3 regions of the Streptomyces glaucus genome follow, and region 1 is predicted to be linked to each of the others. Evidence: riboswitches for the same ligand, from Rfam matches in the RefSeq annotation. Region 1 holds a riboswitch; each other region holds the start of a gene.
The links. A riboswitch is a leader RNA that binds a small molecule or an ion and turns the genes downstream of it on or off. The one in region 1 is predicted to bind cobalamin.
Positions count from the first base shown of each region.

Region 1 (4,075 bases):
CGACCCCGTGGTGGATCTCGTACCCCTCGACCGGCTCCCCGAGGGCCTCGCCGACGGGCCGGGCGAGGGTCTTCTCGCGGGCGAACCGCACCCGGACGGGCAGCAGGCCGAGTCCGTCGACGTGGCCCCGGCGGCTCTCGACCTCGTCCTCGATGTGCTCGCCGAGCAGCTGGAAGCCGCCGCAGATGCCGAGCACGGGCCGCTGCTCGGCGGCCCTGCGGGTGATCGCCTCCGCCAGTCCCCGCTCCCGCAGCCACTCCAGCGCCCGGACCGTGCCCCGGGTCCCGGGCACCACGACGAGGTCGGCGTCGGCCAGTTCCTCGGGCCGGTCCACGAACCGCACCACGACGCCCGGCTCGGCGGCCAGCGCGTCCACGTCGGTGAAGTTGGACATCAGCGGGACCGCGCAGACGGCGACCCGCAGCACGTCCGCGCCGAGCGGCGGGGCGACGTGCGACTCCCGGACCGGCCCGCGCAGGGAGACCGCCATCCCGTCCTCCTCGTCGATGCCGAGCCCGTGCCGGAACGGCAGGACGCCGTAGGCGCGCCGCCCGGTGAGATCGCGCAGCATGCCGAGGCCGGGCTCCAGCAGCGACACGTCGCCCCGGAACTTGTTGACCAGGAAGCCGGCGACCAGCTCCTGGTCCTCGCGGGAGAGCAGGGCGACGGTCCCGAAGAAGGACGCGAAGACGCCGCCGCGGTCGATGTCGCCGACGACGAGGACGGGCAGGCGGGCGTTGCGGGCGATGCCCATGTTCACGATGTCGGTCCGCCGCAGGTTGATCTCGGCGGGGGAGCCCGCCCCCTCGCAGATCACCGCGTCGTACGCGCCCCGCAGCTCGGCGAGGCAGTCCAGCACCGTCCCCAGCAGCGCCTGCTGCCGCCCGCCGTGGTAGCCGCGGGCGCTCAGCTCGCCCACCGGCCTGCCCAGCAGCACCACCTGGCTGCTGCGCTCGCCGCCCGGCTTGAGCAGCACGGGGTTCATCAGCGCGGTCGGCTCGATCCGGCACGCCTGCGCCTGCATGGCCTGCGCCCGTCCGATCTCGGCGCCCTCGCGCGTCACGAACGAGTTCAGCGACATGTTCTGCGCCTTGAACGGCGCGACCTTCACCCCCTGCCGCACCAGCCACCGGCAGATCCCGGCGGTGACGACGCTCTTGCCGGCGTCGGAGGTGGTGCCGGCGACGAGGAGACCACCGCTCATGACGTCCGTCCCTTCAAGCCGTTGACGAGGAGCCGCGCGGCGGCGCCGACGCCGAGCGCGAGCCAGCCGACGCGCCGCGAGAGCCGTGCGGCCCGTTCGATGTCGGCCACGGCGACGGCCCGTCCGCGCGCGTTGAGCACGGGCCGGTGCTCGACCCGCCCGCCGTAGGAGAGGGTCCCGCCCAGCCGCACGCCGAGCGCCCCCGCGAAGGAGGCCTCCACGGGGCCGGCGTTGGGGCTCGGGTGCCGGGCGGCGTCGGCGCGCCAGGCCCGCAGCGCCCCGCGGGGGTCGTCGCCGGCGACGGCGGCGAGCGCGGCGGTCAGCCGGGCCCCCGGCCATCCGGCGAGGTCGTCCAGGCGCGCGGAGGCCCAGCCGTAGCGCCGGTACCTCGGCGACCGGTGCCCGACCATCGCGTCGAGGGTGTTCACGGCCCGGAACCCGAGCAGCCCCGGCACCCCGGCCACGGCCCCCCACACCAGGGCCCCCACCACGGCGTCGGAGGTGTTCTCGGCGACGGACTCGACGACCGCGCGGGCGATCCCGTCGGCGTCGAGCGCCTGCGGGTCCCGTCCGCACAGGTGCGGCAGCCGTGCCCGGGCCGCCTCGACGTCCCCCGCCTGAAGGGCCCGCCCGATGGTCCGGGCCTCCCGGACCAGCGACGTCCCTCCGACGACGGCCCAGGTGGCGGCGCCGGTGAGCGCGACGGAGGCGGCGGGGCAGGGGCGTACGGCGCGCGCGGCCAGCCCGCCGAGGGCGACGGCGCCGCCGACGCACACGGCGGTGTGCAGCGTGCCCCAGCCGCGGTGGTCCCGCCACAGCACGTGTTCCACGGCGCCCGCGGCCCGCCCGAACACGGCGACCGGATGCCCGCGGCGGGGATCGCCGAGGAGCAGGTCACCGAGGAGGCCGGCGGCGGCGCCGTACGCGAAGACGCGTTCGGCCCGCATCGCTCAGCCGACCGCCGGGCCGGGCCGGGCGTCGCTGGTGAACTCGGAGACCGAGCTGGTGAACCTGGCCGTCCATCGGCAGCCGCGCATGGCGATATGTCCTCACTCAGGGTGTCCGCGCCCTGGTTCGACGAGACCGGCGGTGAGAGTTCCTGGCTCCCGGGGCCGTCTGCCCCGGTCACAGTGGCGGGACCGCGCCGGACTTCCACCGGGCTTCCTCTCCTGCCGCCGTACTGGCCCCGGCAGTCCACCATGGGCTTGGAAGGGCCGTCAACTTGCCGCTGACCTGCGAGGGCGGAGTGTGCTGAGGCCCACAGGGGGAGTGCGCCAAAGCAGCGTGACGCCCCCGGCGCGCGGGCCGTGCGCCGGGGGCGGGGGAGCGGGGGCGTCCCGCCGACGGGACGCGGTCTCAGGCGACGATCAGGTGGATCCCGTACGCCACCGCCGCCGCGCAGGCCGCGAAGCAGGCGTACGCGCCGGTGACCGCGAGGGCCGCGGTGCCGCCCTGCGCGGCGGCCCGCTCGCGGCGGGACAGGCCCGCGATGCCGAGGGTGAACAGGGCCACCAGGGCCACGGTGACCACGAGGCTGACCCCGAAGACGGAGCCGAGAGCCGCCCAGTCGATCTTCATGGTGTTTCTCTTCCTTGTGCCGGGTGCGCGGGCTCAGACGGTGGTGGTGGCCTGCGGGGCCTTCGGCCCGGTGGCCTGCGCCGGGATCGTGGCCGCGAGCTCGTCGGTCACCGTGCCCGCGGGGGGCGGGGTCACCGCGGCCACGGCGGTGGTCACCACGCCGGCCGGCTCCTCGGTGTCGTTGACGTTGGTGTGGTCGACGACCTCGCGCCGGGAGATCTTCCAGATCGCGGCGCTGGAGGCGACCAGGAAGACCGCGACGAGGGCGGTGCCCCAGGCGCCGAAGCCGGTCACGTACTCGGCGAGCGCCCCGACCAGGGCCGCGGCCGGGAGGGTGAGGCCCCAGGCGACGAACATGCGGGTGGCGGTGGACCAGCGGACGATCCCGCCCTTGCGGCCGAGGCCCGCGCCCATCACGGCGCCGGAGACCGAGTGCGTGGTGGAGAGGGAGAAACCGAGGTGGGAGGAGGCCAGGATGACCGTGGCCGCGCTGGTCTGGGCGGCGAAGCCCTGCTGCGGCTGGAGGTCGGTCAGGCCCTTGCCCATGGTGCGGATGATGCGCCAGCCGCCGAGGTAGGTGCCGAGCGCGATGGCCAGGCCGGCGGAGAGGACGACCCACAGGGGCGGGTCGGAGTCGGGGGCGAGGGTGCCGCCGGCGACCAGGGCGAGGGTGATGATGCCCATCGTCTTCTGGGCGTCGTTGGTGCCGTGGGCGAGGGAGACCAGGCCCGCGGAGGCTATCTGGCCGGCGCGGTAGCCCTTGGCGGCGGCCTCGCCGTCGGCCTTCCGGCCGAGCGTGTACGTCAGCCGGGTGGCGAACATCGCCGCGACGCCCGCGACGACCGGGGCGGCGATCGCCGGGATCAGCACCTTGGTGACGAGCACGTCGCCGTGCACCGCGCCGACGCCCGCCGAGGCGACGGTGGCGCCGATCAGACCGCCCATGAGGGCGTGCGAGGAGCTGGAGGGGAGCCCGACCAGCCAGGTCAGCAGATTCCAGAGGATCGCGCCGACCAGTGCGGCGAAGATGACCTCGGGACGGATGCCGGTCTCGTCGACGAGACCCTTGGAGATCGTGTTGGCGACCTCCACGGACAGGAAGGCGCCCACGAGGTTGAGGACGGCGGACATGGCCACCGCGACCTTGGGCTTCAGCGCGCCGGTCGAAATGGTCGTCGCCATCGCGTTCGCGGTGTCGTGGAAACCGTTCGTGAAATCGAACGCGAGTGCGGTTACCACCACAATCGCGAGGATCAGCGAGAAGCTTTCCATTTACCCAGGCAATCGTTCGAG
Region 1 is NZ_BAAATK010000087.1:8,695-12,769, forward strand. Features, by position in the region: gene ABD363_RS31290 (cobyric acid synthase) at 1-1,204, opposite strand, end outside; gene ABD363_RS31295 (cobalamin biosynthesis protein) at 1,201-2,151, opposite strand; cobalamin riboswitch at 2,279-2,418, opposite strand; gene ABD363_RS31300 (hypothetical protein) at 2,561-2,782, opposite strand; gene ABD363_RS31305 (inorganic phosphate transporter) at 2,816-4,054, opposite strand.

Region 2 (4,075 bases), on a different contig from region 1:
GGTAGTACGTCGTCTTCAGCCCGGACTTCCAGGCGTAGGCGTACATCGAGGAGAGCTTGCCGATGGTCGGCGTCTCCAGGAACAGGTTCAGCGACTGGGACTGGTCGAGGAACGGGGTGCGGGCGGCGGCCATGTCGATCAGACCGCGCTGCGGGATCTCCCACGCCGTGCGGTACAGCCGCCGCACCTCCTCGGGGATCCAGGAGAAGCCCTGCACGGAGCCGTTCGCCTCGCGCAGCGCCTCCCGGGTGCGGGCGTCCCACACGCCGAGCCGCTTCAGGTCCTCGACCAGGTAGGAGTTGACCTGGAGGAACTCGCCGGAGAGCGTCTCGCGCTTGAACAGGTTGGACACCTGCGGCTCGACGCACTCGTGGACGCCCGCGATGGAGGCGATGGTCGCGGTCGGGGCGATGGCCAGGAGCAGGGAGTTGCGCAGGCCGACGGCGGCGATCCGCTCCCGCAGCGCCGCCCAGCGCTCCGGCCAGGCCAGGTCGGTGTCGTAGTGGTCGGGGTGCAGGACGCCCCGGGCGGTACGGGTCTTCTCCCAGGCCGGGAACGGGCCGACGGGGGTCCCCCCTGTGCCGGAGCCTGCCGCGGATGCCCGGGGGCGCTCGGCGAGGTCGGCGGAGGCCTCGTACGCGGCGAGCATGATCCGCTCGGCGATCCGCGTGGACAGCCGCCGGGCCTCGGGCGAGTCGAAGGGCAGGCGCAGCTTGAAGAAGACGTCCTGCAGGCCCATCACGCCCAGGCCGACCGGGCGCCAGCGGGCGTTGGAGCGGGCGGCCTGTCCGGTCGGGTAGAAGTTGATGTCCACGACCCGGTCGAGGAAGGTGACGGCCGTGCGGACGGCGGCGTCCAGCCGTTCCCAGTCGATGTCGTGCGCGGCCGGGGCGACGAAGGCGCCGAGGTTGACCGACCCCAGGTTGCAGACGGCCGTCTCGCCGTCGCTGGTGACCTCCAGGATCTCCGTGCAGAGGTTGGAGGAGTGGATGACGTGGCCCGGCTCGGCGGTCTGGTTGGCGGTGCGGTTGGCGGTGTCCTTGAAGGTCATCCAGCCGTTGCCGGTCTGGGCGAGGGTGCGCATCATCCGGCCGTACAGCTCGCGGGCGGGGAGGGTCTTGCGCGCCAGTCCCGCGGCCTCCGCCTCACGGTACGCCGCGTCGAACTCCTCGCCCCACAGGTCGACCAGCTCGGGCACGTCGGAGGGGGAGAACAGCGACCACGGCTCGTCGGCGTCCACCCGGCGCATGAACTCGTCCGGCACCCAGTGCGCGAGGTTCAGATGGTGGGTGCGGCGCGCGTCCTCGCCGGTGTTGTCGCGCAGCTCCAGGAACTCCTCGATGTCGGAGTGCCAGGTCTCCAGGTAGACCGCGGCCGCGCCCTTGCGCCGGCCGCCCTGGTTCACGGCCGCCACGGAGGCGTCCAGGGTCTTCAGGAACGGGACGATGCCGTTGGAGTGCCCGTTGGTGCCGCGGATCAGCGCACCGCGGGAGCGGACGCGGGAGTAGGACAGGCCGATGCCGCCGGCGTGCTTGGACAGGCGCGCGACCTGGTGGTAGCGGTCGTAGATCGAGTCCAGCTCGTCGCGCGGGGAGTCCAGCAGGTAGCAGGACGACATCTGCGGGTGCCGGGTGCCGGAGTTGAACAGGGTGGGGGAGGACGGAAGGTAGTCGAGGCGGCTCATGAGCCCGTAGAGCGCCGCGACCTCGTCGACCGAGCGGGGCCCGTCGTCCTCCGCGAGCCCCGCGGCGACGCGCAGCAGGAAGTGCTGGGGCGTCTCGATGACCTTGCGGGTGATCGGGTGGCGCAGCAGATAGCGGCTGTGGAGCGTGCGCAGGCCGAAGTAGCCGAAGCGGTCGTCGGCGGCCGGGTCGATCAGCGCGTCGAGCCGGCCGGCGTGCAGCCGCACGAACTCCGCCGTGCGGTCGCAGATCAGTCCTTCGCGGTGGCCCGCGGCGACGGACCCGGTGAAGGACGTGACGCCCTGGGAGGCGGCCTCCGCGCGAAGGGTCAGGGTGAGGAGGCGGGCGGCCAGCCGGGAGTAGGCGGGGTCCTCGGCGATCAGGCCGGCGGCCGCCTCGGTGGCGAGGCCGCGCAGCTCCGCCTCGTCCGCACGGGCGGAGCGGCCGCGCAGCGCCGCGGCGGCGACCCGGCCGGGGTCGGTGTCGGGGAGGTCGGCGGTCAGCTCCGTCAGGGTCCGCAGCAGCGCGGCTCCGGGGCCGTCGCTCTCCTCGGCCGCCGGGGGCGCTGAAGCCGGGTCGGCTGGCGCGATGGTCACGTGGGGTTCTCCCTCGCTCGGCACGGGGCCTCGGCGAGGGCAGGGGGCAGCACGAGCGCGCAGGGCGTCGCGTCCGCCGGCCCATTCCACGAGGCCCGGACGTCAGGCACGCCGGCCGGACGGCCGGGTGCGCTGTCGGCAGGTACTCGGACTGGACAGGCGTGCGGATGCACGCGGACACACCGTTGCGGGACAGTTCCGGATTCGCACCGGATTCCCCTGCGGCGACAGCGAGCATGAGCATACATCTTGTGTCGGGGCGCGGAAGTGCCCCCAGATGTTGTGTTGCTCCGGTGTCGGAGCGCCGGTGCGGGGCGTTACGGCTGCTGCCGGGCCGCGGCGGCGGCCGGGGTCCGCGCCCGTGCCGCCGGCCCTCGTCCGCGTACCGGTGACCGGCCGACGGGCGGGTCTGTGACCGGAACTCTGCGCTTGCGGTAACGGCCCGCGATGAAAGCGGAATGGAGGCTTCCTGTCGTCTCCGAGGGCTCCTTCGGGCGGGAGACGTCCGTGCCGGTCCGGCGGGCGGTGACGCCGGTGCCCGCGCCGGCGGTGCTCGCCTGCGGGGGTCGAGCCCGGGCTCGCACCGGTGCTGTCGCAGGTGGTGCTCAGCCTCGGCATCCCCTTCGCGCTGCGGCCGCTGGTCCTCCTCACCTCCCGCGAGCGGCTGATGGATCCGCTCGCCAACCGGCGGCCGACCACCGTGGCCGCCTCCGTCGCGGCGACGTCCGCCACCGGGCTCGACGCCGCACTGCTGGTCCCGATCTTCTCCTGAGACATGACTACCGGAGGAAGGAGGGAAGGCTGTATTTTCCGGCCGTTTCCCGAACTCGGTCCCTTCCGGACCGTGTTCACCGGTGCGAACGCTGTCCGACGCACCCGACCGACCCACATGTCCACGTCACAGAAAGAACCGCCTTGCAGAAAACCGAGACCGAGGACGCACACGGTGCCGGCACCCCCCGTCACCGCAGTGCCTGGAACCACCTCCTGTGGATCCCGATCGTCCTTCCCCTGCTGACTTTTGTGTTCAACCACGACGGGCCGCGCGTGTTCGGCTTCCCGTTCTTCTACTGGTTCCAGCTCCTGTGCGCCGTGCTCAGCATGGTCACCATCGCGCTGGTCCGCCGGCTCACCGGGAGGGACCGATGAGCGACCACATCACCGAGATCGTCGTCTTCTCGCTGCTGTTCCTGCTGGTCAGCGTGATGGGATTCGTGGCCGCCCGCTGGCAGCGCGCCGAGCACCTGGAGAGCCTGGACGAGTGGGGCCTGGGCGGCCGCGGGTTCGGCAGCTGGATCACCTGGTTCCTGATCGGCGGCGACCTCTACACCGCGTACACCTTCGTCGCGATCCCCGCTCTGATGTTCGGCGCCGGCGCGATGGGCTTCTACGCGATGCCGTACACCGTGGTGGTCTACCCGCTGGTGTTCGTCGTCCTGCTGCGCCTGTGGTCGGTCTCCCAGCGGCACGGCCTGGTCACCCCGGCCGACTTCGTCCGGGTCCGGCACGGTTCGCGCCTCCTGGCGCTGCTGGTCGCGATCACCGGCATCGTGGCCACCATGCCGTACATCGCGCTCCAGCTGGTGGGCATCGAGGCGGTGCTGCGCACCATGGGGATCACCGGCCACTGGCCGATCTTCGCGGCCTTCGCGATCCTCGCCGCGTACACCTACCACGCGGGTCTGCGGGCGCCGGCGCTGATCGCGTTCGTCAAGGACATCCTGATCTACATAGTGATCATCATCGCGGTGCTGTACATCCCGCCCAAGCTCGGCGGCTGGGGCGACATCTTCGCCG
Region 2 is NZ_BAAATK010000014.1:41,359-45,433, reverse strand. Features, by position in the region: gene ABD363_RS13085 (ribonucleoside-diphosphate reductase subunit alpha) at 1-2,278, opposite strand, end outside; adenosylcobalamin-variant (AdoCbl-variant) riboswitch at 2,411-2,509, opposite strand; gene ABD363_RS13080 (hypothetical protein) at 2,865-3,050, shown strand; gene ABD363_RS13075 (DUF3311 domain-containing protein) at 3,194-3,427, shown strand; gene mctP (monocarboxylate uptake permease MctP) at 3,424-4,075, shown strand, end outside.
Region 2: linked by a shared signal. The riboswitch ahead of ABD363_RS13085 (ribonucleoside-diphosphate reductase subunit alpha) and the one ahead of ABD363_RS31295 (cobalamin biosynthesis protein) in region 1 are both predicted to bind cobalamin.

Region 3 (4,075 bases), on a different contig from region 1:
GGTCTTGCCGCTGCCGTTGCGGCCGAGCAGGGCGAGCGCGCGCCCTTCGCGTATCTCGAAGTCGAGGCCGCTGAGCACGGCCGGGCCGTCCTCGTACGCGAAGGACGCGCCCCGCAGGGCGACCAGCACGCGGTCGAAGTCGCTCATGACAGCGGCCTTTCCAGGACGAGGCCGAGGGCGGTCAGAGCCGCCAGCAGCGCGATGCCGGCGCCCACGAAGCGGACGGAGACACGGGCCTCGGGCACCAGGACGCGCAGGGTGCCGTCGTAACCGCGTCCGGCCAGACCGTCCTGGAGGCGGGCCGCCCGGTCGAAGGCCCGGACGAACGCGGTGGCGCCGAGCCCGCCCAGGGACCGCCAGGCGGCGGCCCGGGTGGTGTGCCCGAGCCGTGCGGCCTGCGCCTGCCGGACGCGGCGCACGGAGTCCAGGAGCAGGAAGCTCATCCGGTACGTCACCAGCGCGACGTCCACGACCGGTGCCGGCACCCCGGCCCCGGCCAGGCGGGGCAGCAGGTCGGACATCGGGGTGGTGAAGGCGAACAGGAGCACGCCGAGGGAGGCGGCCGAGGTGCGCAGCAGCAGTTCCCCGGCGCGGACCGGCCCGTCCCCGGCCAGGGTCACGAACCCGCCGGGCCCGCCGACCCGGACGAGCAGGGGGAGCGCGCCCGTGACGCAGAAACCCAGCGGCAGCCGGTAGGCGCGCCACAGCCGGCGGCCGGGCACGCCCGCCGGGCCCAGCAGCAGCGCCAGCGCCGCCGCCAGCACCAGGGCCGCGCCCGGCCAGGGCGGCAGCGAGATCGCGAGCACGGTGAGGCCCAGCCCGAGCACGGCCTTGTCCAGGGGGTGGCGGCGGCGCCAGCGGCTGCCGTGCGCCGCCGCGTCGATCGGCAGCACGGGGTCAGGCTCCTCCTCCGGCGGCGGATCCGCCGGCACCGCTCCGCGGATCCGCGGCCTCCCGGGCCAGGGCCCGCGCCTCGCCCTGGCGCCGCCCCCGGCGCAGGCCGAAGTAGTAGGCGAGGACGCCCGCTCCGAGAGCCGCCTGGAGGGCGAACAGCGCCGACTCGACCTCACCGGAGGGCGGTTCGTACAGGGGCGAGAACCACGGTTCGTAGTCCGGCCGGATCTCGGTGACGGCGGTCTCCGCCTCGGCGTCGGCGCCCGCGAACGGCTGCTCCTTGTGGTCGCCGAGCCCGAGGAGCAGCGGCAGCGCCGCGAGCGCCGCCACGGCGAGCAGCAGCAGGGTGTTGATCCTCGCGTTCCGGCTCACCGGGCCACCGCCCCGGTCCCCGCGCCGGCCGGCAGCACCCCGAGCCGGGTCAGCTCGCCCTTGCTGGACTGCGTCAGCAGGCGCATCACCAGAACCGTCAGGAGCCCCTCGCTGACCGCGAGCGGGATCTGCGTGACGGCGAAGACGGAGCCGAACTTGCCGAGCGAGCCCAGGAATCCGCTGCCCGGGTCGGGGAAGGCGAGCGCGAGCTGCACGCTGGTGACGCAGTAGGTGGACAGGTCGGCGACGAACGCGCCGCAGAACACCGCGACCATCAGCGGCGCGGCGCAGCGCCGCAGCAGCCGGTAGACGCCGTACCCGGCCCAGGGCCCGGCGATGGCCATGGAGAAGACGTTGGCGCCGAGCGTGGTCAGGCCGCCGTGCGCGAGCAGCAGCGCCTGGAAGAGCAGCGTGATGGTGCCCAGCACCGCCACGACCGGCGGCCGGAACAGGATCGCGCCCAGCCCCGTGCCGGTGGGGTGCGAACAACTCCCGGTCACCGAGGGCAGTTTCAGGGCGGACAGGACGAACGTGAACGCCCCCGCGGCGCCGAGGAGCAGAGTGCTCTCGGGGTGCTCCCTGACCTCACGGGTGAGCGACCGTACTCCGTGGACGACGAACGGCGCCGACGCGACGCCCCAGGCGACCGCGTGCGCCGGGGGAAGGAACCCCTCGGCTATGTGCATGGCTCGGCAGACCCTCTCCAGCACCTCGTGGATGGTTGACGCGCCTTGGCCGGTCTCCTGGCTGACGGGTACCACCGCCCGTGCTCCGCCTTCCCGGGTCCGAGGACCCAGTGGCTGCCCGTGAGGGCCGGAGCCGGACTTCCCGATCACAGTGGCGAGGGCCGCACCGGTGTCACACCGGATTTCCCGTGCACCAAGGCGTGGTGATAGTAGTGCCCGCACCCGGTCGGTGACAAGCCGCGACCAGGGGCGCGAAGGCGGCGCCCGGCACCTCGCGGCGGCCCGCGCCCGCGCCGCCGCCCCCGCGGGACGCACGCCTGCCGCCCCGGGGGCGTGTGCCGGTCCCGGTCCCCGCGCACCCGCCAGCTGCAATTAATATGCAACAACCTGTCATCGGCAGTAAGGGCGTGAGGCGTATGGGGACGCGGCGGATACGAGGCACCGTCGTCGCGGCGGCGATGGTCACCGGGATGGCCGGGTGCTCGGCACCCGGCGGTGGTGAGGCGGCCGGCGGGTCCGCCGACTCCGTGGTGATCGGGGTCGCCTCGGAGCCGGACACCCTCAGCCCGCTGCTCGGCTACGGCAAGGACGGGAACTCCAAGATCTTCGACGGCCTGCTCGCCCGCGACGCCGGCCTGCGGCTGAGACCCGCGCTGGCGAAGGCGCTGCCCGAGGTCGGCGACGGCGGCCGCACGTACACCTACACCCTGCGCGAGGGCGTGAAGTTCAGCGACGGCGAGCCGCTGACCTCCGCCGACGTCGTGTTCACCTACCGCACCATCCTGGACGGGAAGACCAACAACAGCTCCCGCAGCGAACTGGACGCCGTCAAGGAGGTGCGGGCGGACGGCGACGACAGGGTCGTCTTCACGCTGAAGTACCCGTACGCGCCCTTCGCCGGACGCACGGTGCTGCCGATCGTCCCCGAGCACATCGCCGGGAAGCAGGACCCCAACACCGGTTCCTTCAACACCAGGCCCGTCGGCACCGGCCCCTACGTCCTGGCCGACTGGCGCAAGGGCGAGAAGCTCACCTTCAAGGCCAACCCGCATTACTGGGGCGGCACACCGAAGGTGAGGACGGTCACCATGGCGATCGTCGAGGACGACGACGTGCGCGCCACCCGGCTGCGCTCCGGCGACCTGGACGGCGCGGTCCTCCCGCCCAACCTCGCCGCCGCCTTCGACGACGACGCGAACAGGAAGGTCCACGAGGCGCGGTCCTACGACTTCCGCGCCGTCACCCTCCCCACGGCCGGCGAGGTCACCGGCGACCGCGCGATCCGCCGCGCCCTGGACGCCGCCGTGGACCGCGAGGCCATGGTGGACAAGATCCTCGACGGGGCCGGCCGCCCCGCGTACGGGCCGCTGCCCGAGGACGACCCCTGGTTCGCCGAGGGCGTCGAACGCTCCCGGGACCTCGGCAGGGCCAGGCGGATCCTGGACGAGGCGGGCTGGAAGGCCGGAGCGGACGGCATCCGCGTCAAGGACGGCCGGCGGGCCGCGTTCACCCTGCTCTACCCCTCGGGCGACAAGGTCCGCCAGGACCACGCCCTCGCCTACGCCTCCGACGCCAAGAAGGCCGGCATCGACGTGACGGTCGAGAGCGCCACCTGGGAGGTCATCGAGCCGCGGATGCACCGGGACGCGGTCCTCGCGGGCTTCGGCAGCACCGGCGACCCCGACTTCGGGCTCTACACCATGCTGCACTCCTCCCTCGCCGGCGACGGCTTCAACAACATGGCCCACTACGACAACCCGGCGGTGGACCGGGCCCTCGACACCGGCCGCCGCAGCCAGGACCCGGCCGCCCGCGAGGCCGCCTACGACACGCTCCAGCGCGAGCTGGTGAAGGACCCCGGGTACACGTTCCTCACCCACATCGACCACGTCTACGTGCTCGCCGACCGCTGGGACGGCCTGACCACGCAGGTCGAGCCGCACGAGCACGGCTTCGCCAGCGGCCCCTGGTGGAACCTCGAGGACTGGCGGCCGAAGAAGTGACCCGGACGTCCCTGCCCTGGGGAGCGATGGCCCGCCTGGCGGGACGGCGGGCCCTGTTCGCCGTCCCCGTCCTGCTCGTCGTCACCTTCGGCGTGTTCGCGATCGCCGCCGCCTCCCCCT
Region 3 is NZ_BAAATK010000083.1:667-4,741, forward strand. Features, by position in the region: partial or broken gene ABD363_RS31035 (energy-coupling factor ABC transporter ATP-binding protein) at 1-147, opposite strand, end outside; gene cbiQ (cobalt ECF transporter T component CbiQ) at 144-893, opposite strand; gene ABD363_RS31045 (energy-coupling factor ABC transporter substrate-binding protein) at 898-1,266, opposite strand; gene ABD363_RS31050 (energy-coupling factor ABC transporter permease) at 1,263-1,952, opposite strand; cobalamin riboswitch at 1,983-2,165, opposite strand; gene ABD363_RS31055 (ABC transporter substrate-binding protein) at 2,369-3,955, shown strand; gene ABD363_RS31060 (ABC transporter permease) at 3,982-4,075, shown strand, end outside.
Region 3: linked by a shared signal. The riboswitch ahead of ABD363_RS31050 (energy-coupling factor ABC transporter permease) and the one ahead of ABD363_RS31295 (cobalamin biosynthesis protein) in region 1 are both predicted to bind cobalamin.